Regions from separate parts of the Mesorhizobium sp. KACC 23794 genome, predicted to be linked through region 1. Evidence: predicted binding sites of a transcription regulator. Region 1 holds the regulator's gene; each other region holds the start of a gene.
The links. The regulator PhoB, encoded in region 1, activates phosphate uptake and scavenging genes when phosphate is short. The targets are predictions, from matches to a motif close to TGTCATNNANCTGTCAT.
Positions count from the first base shown of each region.

Region 2: a site for PhoB is predicted at 2,759-2,775, ahead of ACSBOB_RS04295 (DUF2794 domain-containing protein). Genes of this name have one in related genera too.
Region 3: a site for PhoB is predicted at 5,047-5,063, ahead of ugpB (sn-glycerol-3-phosphate ABC transporter substrate-binding protein UgpB). Genes of this name have one in related genera too.

Region 1 is NZ_CP197465.1:1,038,882-1,046,403, forward strand. Features, by position in the region: gene pstC (phosphate ABC transporter permease subunit PstC) at 1-880, shown strand, start outside; gene pstA (phosphate ABC transporter permease PstA) at 877-2,193, shown strand; gene pstB (phosphate ABC transporter ATP-binding protein PstB) at 2,211-3,035, shown strand; gene phoU (phosphate signaling complex protein PhoU) at 3,210-3,917, shown strand; gene phoB (phosphate regulon transcriptional regulator PhoB) at 3,934-4,623, shown strand; gene ACSBOB_RS05300 (hypothetical protein) at 4,771-4,989, shown strand; gene ACSBOB_RS05305 (hypothetical protein) at 5,149-5,595, opposite strand; gene ACSBOB_RS05310 (hypothetical protein) at 6,111-6,335, opposite strand; gene ACSBOB_RS05315 (hypothetical protein) at 6,376-6,738, opposite strand; gene ACSBOB_RS05320 (hypothetical protein) at 6,851-7,027, opposite strand; gene ACSBOB_RS05325 (hypothetical protein) at 7,317-7,496, shown strand.
Region 2 is NZ_CP197465.1:834,087-841,608, forward strand. Features, by position in the region: gene ACSBOB_RS04280 (ABC transporter permease) at 1-633, shown strand, start outside; gene ACSBOB_RS04285 (Bax inhibitor-1/YccA family protein) at 905-1,684, shown strand; gene ACSBOB_RS04290 (GNAT family N-acetyltransferase) at 1,794-2,363, shown strand; gene ACSBOB_RS04295 (DUF2794 domain-containing protein) at 2,360-2,743, opposite strand; gene ACSBOB_RS04300 (hypothetical protein) at 3,212-4,159, opposite strand; gene ACSBOB_RS04305 (argininosuccinate synthase) at 4,336-5,559, shown strand; gene ACSBOB_RS04310 (IS5 family transposase) at 5,885-6,484, opposite strand; partial or broken gene ACSBOB_RS04315 (hypothetical protein) at 6,496-6,699, opposite strand; gene ACSBOB_RS04320 (c-type cytochrome) at 6,779-7,228, opposite strand; gene ACSBOB_RS04325 (hypothetical protein) at 7,289-7,522, opposite strand, start outside.
Region 3 is NZ_CP197465.1:2,736,310-2,743,831, reverse strand. Features, by position in the region: gene ACSBOB_RS13510 (dioxygenase family protein) at 1-316, opposite strand, end outside; gene ACSBOB_RS13505 (LysR family transcriptional regulator) at 405-1,355, shown strand; gene modC (molybdenum ABC transporter ATP-binding protein) at 1,368-2,477, opposite strand; gene modB (molybdate ABC transporter permease subunit) at 2,731-3,435, opposite strand; gene modA (molybdate ABC transporter substrate-binding protein) at 3,453-4,244, opposite strand; gene ACSBOB_RS13485 (TOBE domain-containing protein) at 4,460-4,666, shown strand; gene ugpB (sn-glycerol-3-phosphate ABC transporter substrate-binding protein UgpB) at 5,127-6,425, shown strand; gene ugpA (sn-glycerol-3-phosphate ABC transporter permease UgpA) at 6,676-7,522, shown strand, end outside.

The sequences.
Region 1 (7,522 bases):
CGGCTCGTCGACCATCGCCATCCTGACCACAGTCGGCATCGTGCTGTCGATGCTGTTCGAGACCTTTCATTTCTTCACATCGGTGCCGCTCGCCGACTTCTTCTTCGGCGTGGTCTGGGATCCGCGCTTCGCCGCGGCCGGCGCCGGCGACTCGGCCGGTCAGTTCGGCCTGATCCCGCTGCTGGCCGGAACGCTCTACATCGCGCTGGTGGCGCTTCTGGTCGCGGTGCCGGTCGGCCTGCTGTCCGCGGTCTACATGGCCGAATACGCCTCGCGCCGGGTTCGCGGCATCGTCAAGCCGACACTGGAACTGCTGGCCGGCATCCCCACCATCGTCTACGGCATCTTCGCGGTGGTCACGCTCGGGCCGTTCCTGCGTGATCTCAGCGCGGCGCTCACCGGCGGTTCGCCCTTCATCCAGGCGCAGTCGATCTTCACAGCGGGCCTGGTCATGGGGATCATGCTGATCCCGGTGGTGTCGTCGCTGTCGGACGACATCATCACCGCGGTGCCGCGCGCCATGCGTGACGGTTCGCTGGGGCTGGGGGCGACGCGCTCCGAGACCATCAAGCGGGTCATCCTGCCGGCGGCGCTTCCCGGCATCGTCGGCGCCATCCTGCTGACCGCGTCCCGCGCCATCGGCGAGACGATGATCGTGGTGCTCGCCGCCGGCGTCGCCGCCAACCTGACGCTCAATCCGTTCGAGGCGATGACCACCATCACCGTCAAGATCGTCAACCAGCTCACCGGCGATCTCGAGTTCAACTCGCCGCAGACGCTGGTCGCCTTCGCGCTCGGCATCACCCTCTTCGTGGTGACGCTCATCATGAACATCGTCGCCCTCTACATCGTGCGCAAATATCGGGAGCAGTACGAATGACCGCCGCCACGCTGGACAGCCTGCCGATCGCCAAGGCGCCGGCACGCCGCGACATCGGCCTGAAACGGCGCTACGCCGCCGAGACCCGCTTCCGCTGGTACGGCCGCATCGCTATCTCCGTCGGCATCGTCTTCCTCGCCATCATGCTGATCACCATCTTCAGCAAAGGCTATACCTCGTTCATGCAGACGTCGGTGCTGCTGCCGATCACCTTCGACGCTAAGGTGATCGATCCGCAGGACAAGCGGGCGACCGACCCGAATGTACTGGTTACCGCCAACTATCCGAACCTGGCGCGCGACGCGCTCGCTGCAAAGCTCGGCATCTCGCCCGACGACAAGCCGCAGTTCGCGGCGCTGCGCGGCTTCCTCTCCGAGGGCGTGCGCACGCAGCTTCGCGACATGGTCATCGCCGACCCTTCGATCATCGGCACCACCCGCGACATCTGGGTGCTGGCCAGCGCCAATATCGACTCGGCGTATAAAGGCCAGATCGACCTCAACGTCGCCGAGGGCAACCGCAAGGTTTCCGACCGGCAGGTCGCGCTGATCGACAAGCTGCGCGCCGAAGGCGCGATGACGGGCAAGTTCAACACGGGCCTGTTCTTCAACGGCGCGTCGAGCCGCCCCGAGATGGCCGGCATGGGCGTCGCCATCATCGGCTCGTTCTACATGATGGTGATCGTGCTGCTGCTGGCGCTGCCGATCGGCGTCGCCGCCTCCATCTACCTGGAGGAGTTCGCCAAGAAGACGAGGCTGACCGACATCATCGAGGTCAACATCAACAACCTCGCCGCCGTGCCGTCCATCGTCTTCGGCCTGCTCGGCCTGGCGGTGTTCATCAACTTCCTCGGCATGCCGCGCTCGGCGGCCCTGGTCGGCGGCCTGGTGCTGACCCTGATGACGCTGCCCACCATCATCATCGCCACCCGCGCAGCCCTCGCCGCCGTGCCGCCGTCGATCCGCTCGGCAGCTCTCGGCCTCGGCGCCTCGAAGACGCAGGCTGTGTTCCAGCACGTGCTGCCGCTCGCCACCCCCGGCATCTTGACCGGTACGATCATCGGTCTGGCGCGTGCGCTGGGCGAGACCGCGCCGCTTCTGCTCATCGGTATGGTCGCTTTCGTCGCCGACTATCCGACGACGCCGCTCGACCCGGCAACCGCGCTGCCGGTGCAGATCTACATGTGGGCGAACGAGGCCGAGCGCGCCTTCGTCGAGCGCATGTCGGGCGCCATCATCATCCTTCTGGTGTTCCTCATGGCGATGAACATCACCGCAATCGTGCTCAGGCGCCGTTTCGAGCGTCGCTGGTAGACGGAGAGCAGGTTCCCATGAACATCATGACCGAACAGAAACTGGAACAGGCAGTGAGCGGCAGCATGACTGCGAAACCCAACGAAGTGATCAAGATGCAGGGCCGCAAGGTTGGCGTTTTCTACGGGCCGAAGCAGGCGCTGTTCGACGTCGAACTCGACGTCCGGCAGAACCAGGTGACGGCGCTGATCGGCCCGTCGGGCTGCGGCAAGTCGACCTTCCTGCGGTGCCTCAACCGCATGAACGACACGATCGACTCGGCGCGCGTCACCGGCAAGATCACGCTCGACAACGAAGACATCTACGATCCCAAGATCGACGTGGTGGAACTCAGGGCCCGCGTCGGCATGGTGTTCCAAAAACCCAATCCGTTCCCTAAGTCGATCTACGAGAACGTCGCCTACGGGCCGAAGATCCATGGCCTCGCCAAGAGCAAGGCCGACCTCGACGGAATCGTCGAGTCCAGCCTGAAGAAAGCGGCTCTCTGGAACGAGGCCAAGGACCGTTTGAACGAGCCGGGCACCGGCCTTTCCGGCGGCCAGCAGCAGCGTCTCTGCATCGCCCGCGCCATCGCGGTGTCGCCTGAAGTCATCCTGATGGACGAGCCCTGCTCGGCGCTCGACCCGATCGCCACCGCGAAGGTGGAGGAACTGATCGACGAGCTGCGCGCCAACTACACGATCGTCATCGTCACCCACTCCATGCAGCAGGCGGCGCGCGTGTCGCAGCGCACCGCCATGTTCCATCTGGGCTACCTGGTCGAGGAAGGGGCGACGGACAAGATGTTCACCAACCCCGACGACAAGCGCACGCAGGACTACATCACCGGCCGCTTCGGCTAGGAACCGCGTCGAAATGCGTGATGACGGGCTGCAAATGTTGAGGTTCTGCGCTTCCGGTGCTCACGTACTAAAATGTACGCTCCGCTCCGGTTCTCGAACCTCACCATTTTCGCCTCGTCCTGACGCATTTCGCTCGCGGTTCCCCGGTGCTTCCATGAATTTTGGAGTTATTTGATGCGCGAACACACAGTTGCCTCGTTTGACGAGGATCTGAAACAGATCGACCAGCTGATCCGCGACATGGCGGGCCTGTCGAGTTCGATGGTCGGCGATTCGATCCGGGCGCTGCTGCACACCGACACGGCGGCGGCGCAGCGGATCATCTCCGAAGATACCGTCATGGACGCCAAGCAGCGCGAGCTGGATGACCGGGCGATCACGCTGATCGCCAAGCGCCAGCCGATGGCGCAAGATCTGCGCGCCGTGCTCGGCGCCATCCGCATGGCCGGCGACCTCGAACGCATCGGCGATCTTGCCAAGAACGTCGCCAAGCGCGTCGGCGCGATCGGCGAAGGCGCCACGCCGCGCGGCCTGTCGCACGGCATCGACGACATGGCGACGCTGGTGCTCGCCCAGATCGAAGGCGTGGTCGCCGCCTATACCGGGCGCCGGCCCAGCGAACTCGACCGGCTGCGCGCCGAGGATGAGAAGGTCGACCTCAAGTATACTTCGGTGTTCCGCGAACTCCTGACCTATATGATGGAGGATCCGCGCAACATCACCGCCTGCACGCACCTCCTGTTCTGCGCCAAGAATTTGGAACGCATCGGCGACCACGTGACCAACATCGCGGAAAACGCCTATTATGTCCTGACCGGTTCGCAGCTTCCGGCGAACCGCCCGAAACTCGACGAGACGGCAACGACCGTCCTCGCCGAATAACGGCAAGCGAGGCGCGATGATCGCTCCGAAGGTGATGGTGGTCGAGGACGAGGAGCCGTTGGGCGTCCTCCTCCGCTACAATCTGGAATCGGAAGGCTATCAGGTCGAAGTCGTCATGCGCGGCGACGAGGCGGAAATCCGCCTGCAGGAGAACGTGCCCGACCTGCTGGTGCTCGACTGGATGCTGCCGGCGGTGTCCGGCATAGAACTCTGTCGGCGGCTCAGGATGCGGCCCGAAACCGAGCGGCTGCCGATCATCATGCTGACGGCGCGTGGCGAGGAGAGCGACCGGGTGCGCGGGCTGGCTACGGGGGCCGACGACTATCTGGTAAAACCGTTCTCGACGCCGGAATTCGTGGCCCGTGTGAAGGCGCTGCTGCGGCGTGCCAAGCCGGAGGTGCTGTCTTCGGTGCTGAAGGTCGGCGACATCGTGCTCGACCGGGAATCCCACCGCGTCTATCGCAAGAAGAGCGAGATCAGGCTCGGGCCGACAGAATTCCGGCTGCTCGAATTCATGATGCGGCATCCCGGCCGGGTGTTTTCGCGCGGGCAACTGCTCGACAATGTCTGGGGCGAGACGATCTACATCGACGAGCGGACCGTCGACGTGCATGTCGGCCGGCTGCGCAAGGCGGTCAACACCGGCCGGCTGCCGGACGTCATCCGTACGGTGCGCGGCGCCGGCTATTCCATAAGCGAAGAATGATTGCCCATCCCGTCGCGGTTCCGCGGCGGGCGTCATTCCTGCGCAATCTCATTCCTTCAACATTGCTCGGCGCGCTACCTCGCCGCATTAGCGTTTTGTTATCCTTAACTCGCTACTCTGGCAGGCATGAAGGCTCCGGGAAACCATATGCAAATCCTGCCCAAGGATCGGAACATCGCCGAGATGGACGCCCTCATGGACGCCCAGGACGACCGCAAGACCAAGCTGGTCGACCGCCGCGCCATCCATGAATCGGTCTCCTATCTCAGAAGCCACGGCTTCGACACCGAAGAAGTCCAGCGCTGCCTGGTCCGCTATTTCTACGTCGACCTCGACCTGCTCAACGAAGCACTGACCGAGCACTGAGACCGACGTCGGTTAACCCTGACCGCCATTGGCATAGGCATACCAACACCCCCCGCAAAGCGCAGCTGGCGGGTGGCGTTCGAATCCTCAACAAGTCAGAGCCCGATCCGAAAGCCGGGCGGGTCGGCTCGGCGGGTCTTTTAGCCGCCGCCCCAGCGGTCACGACGTATCGATGAGCCCCGCCCCGCTGCAAGCCATTGCGCGCCGCGCCCTCATTGCGTGATCCTGCCAAGCCATCGCCGATCCGTTTTGCGCAAGACGCCGGTTCGGCCCGCCGCGAAACAGCCGCAGTCCGGCGAAAAAACCCTGCAAGCCGCCGAAGACGACGGCTAGCGCGCGGAAGCAGCGGGCGAGCCGCAAAGCCTCGGCGCAGCCATCGGCATCCGCCCCGCCGACCGCAGCCGCTGGCAAGGCAAGCGCGCCGCCAGCCTGCTCGATAGCAAACGCCCGCGCAACGGCCTCGGCCGGCCGCAAGAGCGCCAACACCAGAACGCGAATCCAGAGCGGCAGGACGCAAAGGAACTCGGCCAGAACGGCGAGCCTGAGCAGCACCGCTGCGATGCCCTTCAGCGTCTCCTGCTCATTTTCGCGTTCCGCCCGGTCCATTCCAGCCTCCGTTCGGAAAGCACAATAGCAGAGAGGCGGAAAAGAGCAAGGAAACTTTTCCTATATCCCTCCGACATTGTATTGCATCAGCGTGGAAAATCCGGCAATGCCCGATACCGGCGGCGGTCAAATTCAAACGCCGTTGGTATAATCCGCTCTTCCCCGGCCGCGAATAAATTCGCTATCCCGACGGCATGCTGATAGCATCTTGCGATCGGCAGCCTTTTTTAGGGCGCTGTCGATTGAGGGCTGACGATCCGCCCTGGCCCCAGCCGGGAAGTAGGACGTCATGTCTTCCAATTTTTCGTGTCGGCAGCAAGAAACGCCACCGTCCCAAAGGGATCGGGTGCCTGCTCGGCAAGGCGGTGGCTTGTGAGGTATCTCGGGCGATTGGCGGCCGAGCCCGCCGCATTGCTGCTGATCCTGCTCGCCGCCTCCGTGGTGGGATCTGCTCTCTACCTGGCCCTGAGCAGCATCACCTTCTGATTGATGGCTTGCGTAGGTCCGCGCCCGGCTCAGGCAGAAAGAATGTCCTCGATATTGTGGCCGGTCTTCTTGCGGTAGGCCCGGCGCGCCGAAACAACCTCCGTCCAGAAGTTTTGTGTCGCATGCGCCGGAGGGCCGTCGGCCGGTTCCCCCGAGGTCGAGGTGGTGACGCGGAAGTTCAGTTTCGCCGCATTGCGCAATGCCCGGATGGGCACGCCTTGTGCCCGCATTGCCGTGAAGGTGGAAGTCAGCATCGTCGTCGGTCCTGGCGCCGCTCCGCTGTGCGGAGCAATTTCATTGAACGGGCAAGGCCTGCGCGGTGAGCGCCTGCCCGCACGCCGCGGCCAGTTGGCGATTGGGCCTCTCCTCGCCGAGCGGCGTCGCCCAGCCGGCCTGCTCGACGAGCCCGGCCCGCTGGAAAGCCCTGGCGATCTTTATATCCGCCAGAATGCCGGCCGACAGCGGATCGCTCTTCGACCGCTCCAGACAGTAGGGGGTGAGGCTGGCCGCAACCGCGATCGCGGCAGCGTCGCTGGACATGCGTTGCGCGCCGCTTGCCGTCACCCAGCCGCCCCAGCTGAATCCGACGATCGCCAGAGCGAGAGCCCCCGTGCCCGCTCCGAAAAGAGCGGGAGGAACCCATTCAAGCGCATGCATGACGATGTCCGATCCTGGTGTGGACGCGCCCGCAGAATCTTGGGCGCGGCTTCAGCCTATCACCGAAACGACCGGCATGTGCGGAAATCGGCAGGGAGGCGCGGCATTACCTTTAATCGGCGGTTTTCGCCGACACGTCGACGCCCACATGCGCGGGCGGAGACCGGCGCACCTTGCGCGGCTTTTCCATCGGCGGCTTGTCGCTGCTGTTCTCCTCGACCAGCCTGCACCCGAGCCTGTAGGCCACATACCCCGTCAGCGCGGCAACTGCCAATCCAAACCTTGTCACGTCGCGGCCCTCCGCTGCCGGCGCTTTCGTGGCGGCGCGCCCGCGGGTTCTGCTTCAGCCTGGGGCGCCATGTATTTTGCTGCGAGCCGCGTTGCCACGAACGCAAGGCCAAGCCTGACAAGCCATTTGATCATCGAGAAACTCCTTTGCCGCACCTGAAACTCGGCTGGGCAGGCGGAGGTTCCGACCCCGTGCGCGGGCTCGCTGAAATGTCCAGAGGGCAAGGTTACATCGACATGCGACCTTTTCGTCATCGATGCGTTCATCCTCGTCATAAGGAATCATCGATATGGCGAAGAAAAGGACACCGGAGGGTGGACGGCTGGCGAAAGGCCGCGAGCTCGAAGTCCAGCATCTGGCCGAGACCACCGATCTCTCTCCCAATCAGGCGCGTGAGTTGTTGAACCGTCACGGCAACGACTGGGAGAAGATCCGAGATGAGGCGAAGACGTTCAAGGCCGAGGGCTGAGCCGGGGATGCACGATCGATCCGTCG
Region 2 (7,522 bases), 200 kb from region 1:
GTCACGGCCCGCATCGCCAGTCTGCGCGAGGTGAAGTGGGAATCCATGGGCATAAACTTCGTCATGGTGTTCTCGCCCAACACTTTTGCCGGCGCGCCGCATGCGTGGCTGGCGACGCTGACCGCCCGCGACGCGCCGCCGCAGGAAGAGGCGCGCATCCTCAACCAGGTGACCCGCGCCTATCCGGCGGTAACGACGGTGCGCGTCAAGGACGCGCTGGACATCGTCAACCGGCTGGTGGCGCAGCTCGGCACCGCGATCCGCGCGGCGGCCAGCGTTGCGCTGATCGCCTCGGTGCTGGTGCTGGCGGGGGCGCTTGCTGCCGGCAACCGGGCGCGCATCCATGACGCGGTGGTGCTGAAGACGCTGGGCGCCACGCGGCGCACGTTGATCGCCGCCTTCTCGCTGGAATACATGCTGATCGGGCTGGCAACGGCGGTGTTTGCGCTGGCGGCGGGCGGCGTGGCCGCCTGGTTCGTGGTCGCACGCATCATGACGCTGCCGTCGAGCTTTTCGCCGGCGGTGGCGGTCTCAACGATAGGGATCGCGCTGGTGCTGACGGTCGGCATAGGCCTCATCGGCACATGGCGGGTGCTGGGGCACAAGGCGGCGCCGGTGTTGAGAAACCTTTAGGCAGTCGGCAATGGGCAGTCGGCAGTAGGTTAAGAAACAATTGCCGACTCTAAACCCCTACTGCCGACTGCCCATTGCCGACTGCCCGCTCTGATCAATTTCGTATGAGATCGTAGAAAAACGTCGCTTCACGTTGGGTTTCGGTCCGTAATGGCTCTTGTCCTTCGCCGCGAGACGCATCATATTCCGGGCAGGCATGCTGGAGCCCTGCCAGCGGCGCCTGGGCGTGACCGCCCGACACCCGACGGGGCAGAAGCAACAGAGGAAATCTATGGCTGACCTTCGCAACTACCAGGCGCGCGTAGCGAATGCGGGTTCGCGCGCGGACGCCGGCATCGACGAGGGCCTGCGCGCCTATATGCTAAAGGTTTACAACCTGATGGCGCTGGGCCTCGTTATCACTGGCTTTGCCGCCCTCGGCATCATGATGCTGGCCACCACAAACGACCCGTCGCTGGCCGCCGCCACGCTCGGCAACGGCAAGATGCTAACCTCCTTCGGCGTGACATTCTTCACGTCCCCGTTGAAGTGGGTCGTCATGCTCGCTCCGCTCGGCATGGTGTTCTTCCTGAGCGCTCGCATCCAGTCGATGAGCGTGTCCAGCGCGCAGATCGCGTTCTGGGTTTTCGCCGGCCTGATGGGCCTGTCGCTGTCGTCGATCTTCCTGGTCTACACCGCGCAGAGCATCACGCAGACCTTCTTCATCACCGCGGCCGCCTTCGGCGCGCTGTCGCTGTTCGGTTATACGACCAAGCGCGACCTGACCGGCATGGGCACGTTCCTGTTCATGGGCGTGATCGGCCTGGTCATCGCCATGGTGGTCAACATCTTCCTGCAGTCGCCTGCCATGCAGTTCGCCATCTCCGGCATCGGCGTGCTGGTGTTCGCCGGCCTCACCGCCTACGACACGCAGAAGATCAAGGAGATGTATTTCGAAGGCGACGATACGCTGGTGGCCGGCCGCAAGGCGACCATGGGCGCGCTGACGCTCTATCTCGACTTCATCAACCTGTTCTCGTTCCTGCTGTCGTTCCTCGGCAACCGCGAGTAATCGCGCCGGCACTCAGGTTTGGACTGGACCAAAGGGCGGCCGCTTGGCCGCCCTTTTCTTTTTGGCGTCATCGCTCTATCCGTAGGCACTTTCGGAGCGTGCCTATATCATGAGCAGTATCGTACTGAGGGATGCCGTCGAGGACGACCTCGACCGGGTTGCGGAAATCTACGCCGACGCCGTTGCAACCGGGACGGCGTCTTACGAATTGGAGCAGCCGACCCGGGCCGAGATGGGGGCGCGGTTTGCAGCGCTGCAAGGTGGCGGCTTTCCCTACATCGTTGCGGAGACGCCGGATGGCATTGCAGGCTACGCCTATGCCGGGCCGTTCCGGCCGCGCCCGGCCTATCGTTTCATCGTCGAGGACTCGATCTACATCGCGCCCGCCGCCAAGGGGCAGGGCGTAGGCACGCTGCTGCTCAAGGAACTGATCGGCCGTTGCGAAACGCTCGGCTTCCGCCAGATGATCGCGGTGATCGGCGACGGCCGGCCGGAAAGCCCCTCCGTGAAGCTGCACGAAAAGCTCGGCTTCCGGCATTCGGGCAGGCTCGAAGGATCAGGCTACAAGCATGGCCGCTGGCTGGATACGGTGTTCATGCAGTTGGCGATGAATGGCGGGGCGAGCCGGGCGCCGGATGCGGAGTCATGGCCGGAGCGACGGTTTAGGACGGAGGTTTAAGCTCCGACCAGCCTGAGCTTGCTGTCGAAGACGCCGAGCACGCGCGCAAGCTCGTGGCCGCGCTTCAGCACGGCGCCGGTGGCGGCTACGACCGCGAACATGCCCTGCTTGCGCGCGAGCTTCGGATCCTTGACGATCTGGAACAGCGGCAGATCGTGGGCGCGGCGGTAGACCGAGAAGACGGCGCGGTCGAGCCGATGGTCGATCGCATAGTCCCGCCACTCGTTGGCGGCGACCATGCGGCCATAGAGCCGCAGGATCTGGTCGAGTTCGCGCCGGTCGAAGGAAACCGGGATGTCGAGCCGCTCACGCCTTGCCTCGTGGAGCGGAATCAATATTGCGGATTCGTCCCCACCCTCCCCTCCGCTGCGATCGGTCATTCGCGACTGCCTTCCATGACGGTTTCACGACATGAAAAACTGGCCCGTTCGCGGTCAAATTGCAAGGCCGGCGATTCGCATGAAAACCGCATTCTGGAGCAAATCAAATCACGTAACAAATAATTTCAGAAAGAAATGTTTGGTGAACGTTCGCCACATTCCTGCCTTGTTTTATCCGCGCTGACGCCCCATTGTCCGACGAACTTAGCTGTGTTGCCTGAGACGGTTCGGTCCGGCACCGGCTCGTAACCCCAAGCCCCCCGCCCACGGGCCCGCGTCGGATCGAACCAACTCCGGCTTCCTTGATAGGAAGCCGGGCAGCGAGAATTCCAGACAGATTTCGAAGCTGGTTCCGGTCATGCCGTCGCCGGCTTTTTTGTTCGAGTTACGGCGGCTATGCCGGGCGGTCGGGAAAGGTTCTCCGCGAATATTTCGCCGCCGATCAGGCGTGCCACCGGGGTCCTGATATCAGGGCGTGACAGTTCCGGTGCTTGTTGGCTCGTCGCCCGCCACCATCGGGTCGCGCAATTCGTATGACGAGCCGTTCCACCTCCAGTGGATCGGCTCGATGCCGCCGACGCGGTCGAGCGTGACCAGGTCTGGCCATCCGCCATTGGAAGCGGCCGGGTCGATGTAGAGGCCCATGCCTTCGCTGTTATAGGCTTGGCGCCATTCGTCGGCCGCCGTGGGGCGCAGATAGCCGACCAGCGTGCAGCCGGTACGGCCATAATACCAGGACGAGCCGCACAGCGTGGCGAACAGCATTTCGCGGCCTTCGCCGCGATCGAGATGCGTGGCGGCGAGCTTCGGCGTGGCGCTGGTCGCCTCCCGGAAGAGTTTCGTCTCCTCGGCCAGCAGCGGTCGCGCCCGCTCCACCGCCGGGTCGGTCTCCGACAGCGAGACCTGCTCGAAGGCCGACATGTCGACCTGGCTGCAGCGCGGCGTGATCGCCTCCAGCACCTTGCGCGAGTCGCGCAAGGTGAAATCGGCGGCGGGCGCTCCATTCTCGCCGCCTGTGCTGACCGACAGCCCGCTGCCGGATTTCATCTGTTCGATCATCTGGTAGTCGATCGGGACCGTGATCAGGCCGGGTTGCTGCGCGGCGATCACCGGAAAGGATTCACCGTCGATCGTGAGCTTTGCCGGAACCGGGCCGGCCGACGCGGCGCGCATTCCCGTGCGCAGCCTCAGCGTCCAGCGCTGCTCGGCGCAGACCAGCGAGCCGCCGGTGATGGATGTCGCCTTCACCGGGGCCGGCAGGATGGCGACGGCGCCGCTTCCGGCTTCCTCCCAGCGGTCGGAAGCGAAGGCCGGCGCGGGCAGGCCCAGCGACACCGCCAGCAGCACGCCCGCAAGCAGGCCATGCGGGCGCTTCCGGCTTTCAGGGCGAACAGGTTTTTCAAGGGTCATCGGCACGCAGGAACTGTTCGGGGAGAATCATTAAGAGTTTATTGAAGGGCTTCTTCCTCGCGAAGCTGTGTCCAGCGGCGCAGCAATACCGGTTTCAGGCCGACCCTTGCCCGGCAAGGCATTCCTGCTAATAGTGCCGGCCGAAAACCGGCCGCCGGCCGTTCCGAGAATCCGGGGACATCATGTCGAAGTGGAAAGACGTCAAGAAGGTCGTGCTCGCCTATTCGGGAGGGCTCGACACCTCGATCATCCTGAAATGGCTGCAGACCGAGCTTGGCGCGGAGGTGGTGACCTTCACCGCCGATCTGGGGCAGGGCGGCGAACTCGAGCCGGCCCGCAAGAAGGCCGAGATGATGGGGATCAAGGACATCCGCATCGTCGACGTGCGCGAGGAGTTCGTCTCCGATTTCGTCTTTCCGATGTTCCGGGCAAACGCCGAGTATGAGGGGCTTTACCTGCTCGGCACCTCCATCGCCCGGCCGCTGATCTCAAAACACCTGGTGCAGATCGCCGCCGAGACCGGCGCCGACGCCGTCGCCCACGGCGCGACCGGCAAGGGCAACGACCAGGTGCGTTTCGAGCTTTCCGCCTATGCGCTGAACCCCGACATCAAGGTGATCGCGCCGTGGCGCGACTGGACGTTCAAGTCGCGCACCGACCTGCTCGACTTCGCCGAGAAACACCAGATCCAGGTGGCCAAGGACAAAAGGGGCGAGGCGCCGTTCTCGGTGGACGCCAACCTGCTGCACTCCTCCTCCGAGGGAAAGGTTCTGGAGGACCCGTGGATCGAGCCGCCGGAATATGTTCACCAGCGCAGCGTGTCGCCGATGGACGCGCCGGACCGCGTGACGGAGATCGTGCTGACCTTCAAGAATGGCGATCCCGTCGCGCTGAACGGCGCGGCGATGTCGCCCGCCACGCTGCTCTCGGCCCTCAACGATCTCGGCCGCGACAATGGCATCGGCCGGCTCGACCTCGTCGAGAACCGCTTCGTCGGCATGAAGAGCCGCGGCGTCTACGAGACACCCGGCGGTACGATCCTGCTCCAGGCCCACCGCGCGATCGAATCGATCACGCTGGACCGAGGCGCGGCGCATCTGAAGGACGAGATCATGCCCCGCTACGCGGAGCTGATCTACAACGGCTTCTGGTTTTCGCCGGAGCGCGAAATGCTGCAGGCCCTCATCGACAAGAGCCAGGACAAGGTCGAGGGCGACGTGCGCATGAAGCTCTACAAGGGCAACGTCATCGTCACCGGCCGGCGCTCGACGCAGTCCCTCTATTCGGACGCACTGGTGACCTTCGAGGACGACCGCGGCGCCTACGACCAGAAGGATGCCGAGGGTTTTATCCGTCTGAACGGCCTGCGGCTGAGGACGCTGGCAGCGCGGAATCGGAAAAGCTGATTCCATCGGCTTTGCGCAGCGGCCACCATGCCGCTGACGGCCCGCATCTCAGGATTTTCAACGATCGCGCGGTTACGACGAAGATCGCCATGCGCTGTTCATGCCGTTCGAGCGCGTGCGTGCCTGGTCTGGAAACACGTCTGCATGGTCTATTTCGATCAGCAGCGATACGATCATGATCATGGATCGCAACCAGGGCTGACCGCAAACCATCGAGATCGTTCAACGCAGTCTTTCGGATAAGGTTGATGGGAAGTCTACAAAGTGGCCTGCGTAGATCCTTTCATGATTTGGACCGAAAACCCGTACCCAACAGGCCAGCCGGCTAGGCTGTGTGGACGAATTTGATCAAGCATAGTCCAGCAGCGAAGCTGACGATTGATCGATAGTTTCGTTCGGTTTTCTCACATCGCAGGGCGACACGCTTGAAGCGTTTGACGAGGCCGATGCCCTGTTCGATACGGGCTCGGGCCTTGTAGAGCACCTTGGCGAAGTAGGCGGGCCTGTCCTTCTCGTTGCTCTTGTGCGGGATGACCGGGGCTATGCCTCTGGCTCTCGCGGCGGCGCGGTTGGCTTTGCTGGAGTATCCCTTGTCGCCAATGGCGGCGCGCGGCGTGATGTCCGGTCCGATGCCGAGCAGGATCGGAAAATGAGGTGCGTCAGCCTTCTCGCCTCCGGTCAGGTCGAAACCGATCATGGCTCCCGATGCATCTGATTTGGCATGGATTTTCGTCGTGAACCCGCCTCTGGAACGACCGAGCGCCTGACCTTCCTGCCCCCCTTTGCGCCGGCCGCCGAGACATGGGCGCGCACCACGGTGGAATCGAACATCTGGATGAGATGCGCCGATGCGCTCATCGAAGCCAGCGTGTCGAAGAAGGCCTCGAACACGCCCGCCTTGCTCAACCGGTCGAAGCGTTTCCACACCGAGTTCCAATGGCCGAACCGATCCGGCAGCGCCCGCCAGCGCACGTTCTCAAGCGTGAAGAAGTGTATCGCCTCCAGGAAAAGCCGGTCGTTCGACGCCGTGCGTCCACGCCGCGGCAGGCAGGCCCGAAATACTTCCAACGTGTGATCCCAATCTGCTTCGTCCATCCGCGTTGACATGGTTTCCGATCTCCGAATCAATCGGAAACTCATGAATCACAACCGCTTCAACCGAGGAATCCTCAAACTTCAACACGCCGCAATTCGTCCACACGGCCTAGCAATATGAGCGTCAATGCTCGGGCGACCGGAACGTCTCGTGGCAGCCGCTGCAGATCGTACCGATCTTTTCAAAAGAAGCCGTTAGCGCGACTTTGTCGCCGAGAGTCGCCGTCGCGACAAAAGTCTCTGTCGCGCCGTGTAGCCGCTGCATCGCCTCTTTGAATGCGTCCGGCTTTTCCCATATTGCCGGCAAGGCTCTGCTGTGGTGATCGATGCTGCCGGGCGGGAACAAGGTTGAGGTCCGGTGGCAATTTTCGTGAAGCGCAGCTGCATGCTGGGCCACCGCCGCTGCATCGAATGGCGCATTTCCCACGAGCATGTCTCCGATAGCCTTCAGCTCATTGCCCATGTTCTTCATCGCCGACATGCGTTCGGCAATGATCCCGGTCGCCTCTTTGTGCGCCAGAGCCGCGCCCGCAACAAGCACAGCTGCCAACGCTGTGGCCGTGAGCTTGAACAATCAAATATCCTCTTTGCGAGGTGACCTGCCGCTGCGCCAAGGCGGCAGGTCTTGCCTGGACTACTTGACCGGTATCATCAGGTGCGCATAGGGCGTGTCGGGGAACATGACATAAGGCTGTGTCGGGTCCCATTTATGGGGATACAAGGCCATGATGTCCGGGGAATTCATGACCATTACGTGGGGACCGTCCTCAATCCATTTGGCCCCGGCCGGCGGCTCGGTCGCAAAGGGGTCGGTATTGCTGGCGCCACTGCCCCCCTTCAACATATAGGCGAAAGCGACCTTGCCCTT
Region 3 (7,522 bases), 1.7 Mb from region 1:
CCGTGTTCGGCGTCGCCCCGTGCGGGCGGCGCGAATTAAGCTCTTCCACCAGCGCGGTGACGCCGAGCAGGTCGGACAGCAGCACCCATTCCTGGCGCTTGTCGTCGCTGGCGTGGCCGACCTCGGTCAAGAAGGTGACGATCTTCTTCCATTCGGCCGGAGTCGGGCGGGTTTCACGAACAAGCTGGTGGAGATGCGCGACCGTCGACACAAGCGCCTTCGACAGCCGGCTCGCCTGGGCCTTGTCGAGCCGGCCGGCGAAAATGTCGAAGGACGTGTCCTCGCCGAAAGCCGGCGCGGTGCTCAGCGATGGCATGTTTCCTCCCACGCCTTGTCGAAAACAGGCTAGCACCGGCGCTTCGATTGTTTGATGATTTTATACGGAGTTAATATACCATATCGTTATGAAACTCGATGAACGCCATCTGGTGCAACTCGCCGCGGTCGTGCAGACCGGCAGCGTCACCGAAGCGGCGGCGATGCTCGGCCTGACCCAGCCGGCGGTGTCGCGGACGCTGGCGATGCTGGAGAAGCGGCTGGGCGAGCCGCTGTTCCACAAGGGCCGCCGGCCGCTGGAGCCGACATCGCTCGGCCGCGCGCTGGCGGATCACGGCCAGGTCATGCTCTCGGCATCGCGAAAAGCCTCGGAACTGGTCGCCGACTTCCGCCAGGGCCAGGCAGGCGTGGTGCGGCTCGGCGGCGTGCCGTTCTTCATGGATGCGCTGATCGCCGGCATGATCGCCGAATTCCAGCAGGCGCATCCGGACGTGCGCATCGACCAGACCTATGGCTACCTGCCGGATCTGAGCGCAGCGCTGCTCTCCGACCGCATCGACATTGGCGTCTGCCCGATCGACATTCTGGACGAGGGGTCGGGCCTGACCTTCCAGGAGATCCTGCCGGCCCGCAACGTCATCGCCTGCGGCGCGACGCATCCCTTACTAATGAAGCGCCGGATCGTCGCCGCCGATCTGGTCGCCTATCCGTGGATCGCGCCGCCGCCGGGCAGCCCGCTGCTGTCGGACCTGCACCGCATCCTGCTGTGGCTGGGCGTCACGGAAATACGCATCCGCTATTCGGGCGGCTCACCGCTCAGTGTGGTCAACTACATGAAGGCCACCGATGCGCTGACCGTCCTGCCGCACAGCGTCGTCTTCGCGCTGCGCAAGGACCGGGCGATCACCGCGCTCCCCTTCGACTTCCCGCAGCCCGAACGAGCACTAGGGCTGCTGCGCTTGTCCGACACACCGCGCGCGCCGGCCGTCGAGGCCTTCGCCGCGCATGTCGGCAAGAGTTTCGAGAATTTGAAACACCTGATCAAGCGGCACGAGCAGGCGGTAGTCTGGGGGGCGTGAAGTTCCTCGCGCTCACCCCTTAAGGTCGCGCTGGAGATTGCCGGTATTCCCCCGGTCGAACGTCACCGCCTTGACCACCGCGAACACCTCGCGTCCTGGCGCGAGGCTGAGCGCGTCGATCGAGCGGCGTGTGACGCGGGCGGCGAGGCGATCGCCGCCGCAGTCGAGCGAGACCAGCCCGTCCGGCCCCTCGCCCACCGTCATCGCCGCGATTTTTCCCGGCAGCACGTTGAGCGCGCTGATGCCGACCGGTCGCACGACCGCCAGCATCACATCGCGGGCTCGTACGCGGGCGCGCACCTTCGCACCGGGCGCGGCGTCGATCCGCGGCAGGCGCCATTCGCCACTGGCGGAGCGCAGCACCGTCAGCCCAAAAACCTCGTCCTGCCCCATTACGGTCAGGTCGATCATCGCACCGGCCTCCGCCCGCTCCTCCTCGGGCAGCAGGTCGAAACGCGAAAGAATGTCGGCGGCCGGGCCGCTGGCAGTAACCTTGCCGCCCGACAGCACGACCACATCGGAGGCGAGCCGGGCTACCTCGGCCACGGAATGGCTGACATAGACGATCGGGATTTTCGTCTCGTCGCGCAGCCGCTCGATATAGGGCATGATCTCGGCCTTGCGCGCGTCGTCGAGCGAGGCGAGCGGCTCGTCCATCAGGATCAGTCTTGGGCTGGCGATCAGCGCCCGGCCGATCGCCACGCGTTGCTTTTCGCCACCGGAGAGCGAGGCTGGTTTGCGCGGCAAGAGATGGCCGATGCCGAGCAGGTCGACGACGCCGGAAAAATCGGCATAACGCTCGGTGGCCGGCGTGAAGAACCGGCCATAGCCGAGATTCTGGCCGACGCTGAGATGCGGGAAAAGCCGCGCATCCTGGAACACGTAACCAATACGGCGGCGATACTTCGGCACGAAGACGTGCGCGTCGGTATCGACCAGCAGCCGTCCGTCCGCCTCGATGCGGCCGCTCCGGGGGCGAACCAGCCCGCCGATCATGTTGATCAGCGAAGTCTTTCCCGAGCCGGACGGCCCGAACAGCGCCGTCAGCCGGCCGCTGCTTTCGAAAGCGGCGTCGAGCAGGAAGGCGCCTTGGCTGTGATGGATGCGGACGGACAGGGTCATCTGCCGCGCCTCGCTGGAACACCCCTCATCCGCCTCGCTTCGTTCGGCACCTTCTCCCACAAGGGGAGAAGGTGGAGCACTGCATCAACGCCTCTGCCGATCACCAACGTTGGAGATTTGCAGAGGCGATCATGCAAGACTCCGACCTTCTCCCCCTGTGGGAGAAGGTGGCCGAGCGAGGCGAGGTCGGATGAGGGGTGTTCCAGCCTGACGAAGCCGCTTGGAATGAAATCGAACGAGGGGTGAAAAACCTTCATCCCTCGATATCCAGCCGCCGGCTGACGCGCCGCGCCAGCACCTCGGACGCCACCAGCGCGACCATGGCAATCGCGATCGACACCAGCGTAAGCCGAAGCGCTCCCAAATCACCGCCGGGCACCTGGGTAAACGTGTAGATGGCCGAAGGCAGGGTCTGGGTTTCGCCCGGAATGTTGGAGACGAAGGTGATGGTCGCGCCGAACTCGCCCATGGCTTTCGCGAAGGACAGGATCATGCCGGCGATGATGCCGGGAAGGATCAGCGGCAGCGTGATCGTGGCAAACACCCACCCCGGATTGGCCCCAAGCGTGCCGGCCGCCGCCTCGAGTTTTTTGTCGACCGCCTCGATGGAGAGGCGGATCGCCCGCACCATCAGCGGGAACGCCATCACCCCGCAGGCAAGTGCGGCGCCCGTCCAGCGGAAGGAGAAGACGATGCCGAAATGCTCGGCAAGGAAAGCGCCAACCGGGCCACGCCTGCCGAAGGTGAGAAGAAGAAGATAGCCGGTAACGACGGGCGGCAGGATCAGCGGCAAGTGGACGATGCCGTTGAGGATCGACTTGCCCCAGAACTCGCGGCGCGCCAACGCATAGGCGATGGCGATGCCGAACGGCAGCGCGACCACCGTCGCCCAGGTCGAGACCTTTATGGAGAGCCGGACCGCATTCCACTCATCCGGGCTGAGATGCAGCCACTCCATTCATGATCCAGTCGAAATCAGTTCGAGGCCGGCGGCACCAATACGGTAAAACCCTGCTCCTCGAAAAGGCCCCTGGCTTTCACCGATTGCAGGCATTTCAGGAAGGCCGGCGTCTCGGCGTCCTTGGACTCGGCGGTCTGCGCCACCGGATAGATGATCGGCGGGTGCGAATCCTCGGGGAAGGTGCCGACGATCTTGACCTTTTTGTCGGCCGCCGCGTCGGTCTGGTAGACGATGCCGACCGGCGCCTCGCCGGTGGAGACCAGCGCGAGCGCGGCGCGCACGTTCTCGGCCTGCGCCACCTTGCCTTCGACCGAGGCCCACACGCCGAGCTTTTCCAGCGCCGCCTTGCCGTATTTGCCGGCCGGCACCGAATCGACATTGGCCATGGCGAGTTTTCCGTCGCCGACCAGGTGTGCCAGGTCGAAGTTCGGCGCGATCTCCGTGCTGGCGGTCGAATCGGCCGGCGCTACCAGCACGATGCGGTTGCCGAGCAACTGGACTTCCGTGTCCGCCTTGGTCAGTTTCTTGTCGGAAAGGTATTTCATCCAGGCGAGGTCGGCCGAGATAAACACGTCGGCGGGCGCGCCTTCCTCGATCTGCTTGGCCAGCGCCGAACTCGCGGCATAGGAGATCGTCGCCTTCTCGCCGACATCGGCCTCGCAGGCGGTGTTGACGTTGTCGAGCGCGTTCTTGAGGCTGGCGGCGGCGAATACGGTGAGGCTCTCCGCCGCGAACGCTGCCGGCGTTGCCGCCAGCATCAGGCCCCCGGCCAAAGCCAGCAGTCGCAATCCCTTGTTCCCAATCATCGTCATCTCCCTTGAGGCTGCCGTGCCACGCGACGCGGCCACGTCGTCTTTGTTTGATCGATATATCCACTCAAACATAACTCCTGTCGGCAAGGCAACCGGATATGCCAACAAATATCGGAATTCATCGCGCACAAACTGCCCTCTATGACTGGCGTACGCGACATGAAAATATGACGACCCAGATGCAAGCAGCGATCGAAAGGAATGACATCATGAAAATCAGCGCCCGCAACATCCTGAAGGGCAAGGTCGTCGAGGTCACCAAAGGAGCAACCACGGCGCATGTGCGAATCGATGTCGGCAGCACGGTGGTGACGGCTTCGATCACCAACGCCGCGGTCGACGATCTGGGGCTGGCGGTCGGCAAGCAGGCCTACGCCGTGGTCAAGGCGTCGGACGTGATGGTGGCTGTGGACTGAGCGCAGCCGCATGGTCCGCGAAAACGAGATTCGGACTGGCGAGGCATCCATCGACGCGCCGCTGGCGACCGACGCCGGGCTGGTCTTCATCAGCCTGATCCGCACGCCCTGGACCGATCACACCCGCCGCAGCCGGGCGATTTCGAGACGGGTTGAGGCGCGTTGCGCAAAGGGACTAGAAACCAACCACAAATTTGCGAAGGGTGTTCGAAGGACGAACGGTGGAAGCGCGAAAGCGATCCTTTTGCCAAATTGCGGCATGACCCACCCGGCTTTTTTTGCTGCTTTGCTGCCGGAACGCTGTTTCGGGGTCAAAAAAATCCAGGAAATCCAGCCTGGAGCGTCTAAAAAATTAGTCGGCAAACAGATTGCGAAAAAATCGTTGTCCGGCTGTCACAATCAGTCGATACTCCCCATGCGAACCTCAAACCTTCGCCAACGAAAATTGGGAGTGAATGCCATGAAATTCAAAGGCCTGGCGGCCGGATTCGGCCTCGCCTTCACCTTGCTTTCCACCACCTCGTCCTACGCGGTCACCGAAATCTCCTGGTGGCACGCCATGACCGGCGCCAACAACGAGGTCGTGGAAACGCTTTCCAAGGAATTCAACGAGAGCCAGGGCGACTACAAGCTCGTGCCGGTTTTCAAGGGCACCTACCCCGAGACGCTGAACGCCGGCATTGCCGCGTTCCGTGCCAAGCAGCCCCCGGCGATCATGCAGGTGTTCGACGCGGGCACCGGCACGATGATGGCCGCGGAAGGCGCGATCAAGCCGGTCGCCGAGATTCTGTCGATGGGCGGCACGCCGTTCGACAAGAGCCAGTACCTGCCAGGCATCGTCTCCTATTATTCGAAGCCGGACGGCACCATGCTGTCCTTCCCCTACAACTCGTCCTCGCCGATCCTCTATTACAACAAGGACATTTTCGCGAAGGCCGGCCTCGACGTCGACAACCCGCCCAAGACCTGGAATGAGGTCTGGGATGCCGCGAAGAAGATCAAGGCGTCGGGAGCCGCCCCTTGCGGCTTCACCTCGACCTGGCTGACCTGGATCCACACGGAAAACTTCGCCGCCTGGAACAACTACCAGTGGGGCACGCAGGAAAACGGCATCGCCGGACCCGATGTCGAGCTGAAGATCAACGCCGAACCCTTTGTGAAACATTTCCAGGCGCTGGCGGATCTCGCCAAGGACGGCACGTTCAAATATGGCGGCCGTACCTCCGAGGCCAAGCAGATCTTCCTGGCCGGCGAATGCGGCATCTTCACCGAATCGTCGGGCGGTCTCGGCGACGTCGTGAAGTCGGGCATGAATTTCGGCACCGGCATGCTGCCCTACGATACCGAATCGCAGAACACGATCCCCGGCGGCGCTTCGCTCTGGGTGTTCGCCGGCAAGTCGGACGAGGAATACAAGGGCGTCGCGGCGTTCTTCAACTTCCTGTCGAAGACCGAAATTCAGGCCCGCCTGCACCAGGTATCGGGCTATCTGCCGGTAACGATGGCGGCCTACGAGAAGAGCAAGGCCGACGGGTTCTACGAGAAGAACCCGGCGCGCGAAATCCCGATCAAGCAGATGCTGGGCAAGGCGCCGACCGAGAACTCCAAGGGCGTCCGCCTGCCAAACCTGCCGCAGGTCCGCGACATCATGAACGAGGAATACGAGAAGATGCTGGCCGGCGAGCAGACTGCCCAGCAGGCGCTCGACAACGCCGTGTCGCGCGGCAACGCGGCGATCAAGGAAGCGCTGGGCAATTGATGAGCGCCCGCGCTTTCTCCCCCCTTGAGGGGGAGATGGCCGCGCAGCGGCCAGAGGGGGTCGGCGCGGCCGCGCGCCAACTCTCCCTCCCCCTTGAGGGGAGGGTGGCCGCGAAGCGGTCGGGTGGGGTCAGTGCGGCCGTGCGCCGACGCCCTCTTTTGCACTGTCGGCTCAAGGTGGGGTTGAGCACTGCCGCCACGACCCCACCCGACCGCTTCGCGGCCACCCTCCCCTCAAGGGGGAGGGATTCATGACCCCGCGCGTCGTCTTCCCCAACAAATTCCTGCCCTACATCCTGCTGGCGCCGCAGCTTGCCATCACGCTGGTGTTCTTCTACTGGCCCGCCAGCCAGGCGCTGCGCCAGTCGATGCTGAGGGAAGACCCCTTCGGGCTGAAGTCGAAATTCGTCTGGTTCGACAATTTCGAAAAGGTGCTGTCGGACCCGAACTACCTGAACTCGGTCAAGGTGACGGCGATCTTCTCGGTGTCGACGGCGGCCGTCGCCATGGTCGTGGCGCTGCTTCTGGCCGTCATGGCCGACCGTGTGGTGCGCGGCAAGGGCTTCTACCGTACGCTGATGATCTGGCCCTACGCCGTTGCCCCGGCGATTGCCGGCATGCTGTGGCTGTTCCTGTTCAACCCGTCGATCGGCACCCTGGCCCTCGGCCTGCGCTGGATGGGCATTCCGTGGGACCCGCTGCTCAACGGCAACCAGGCCATGGTGCTGGTCGTCGCGGCTGCCGCCTGGAAGCAGATCAGCTACAATTTCCTGTTCTTCGTCGCCGGGCTCCAGGCGATCCCGAAATCGCTGATCGAGGCGGCCGCGATCGACGGCGCCGGCGAGACCAAGCGTTTCTGGACGATCGTCTTCCCGCTGCTGGCGCCGACGACCTTCTTCCTGCTGGTCATCAACACCACCTACGCCTTCTTCGACACCTTCGGCATCATCCACGCCGTCACCGGCGGCGGCCCCGGCAAGGCGACCGAGACGCTGGTCTACAAGGTCTACAGCGACGGCGCGCTCAACCTGCTGCTCGGCGATTCAGCGGCGCAGAGCGTGATCCTGATGATCATCGTGATTGCGCTGACCGCGGTGC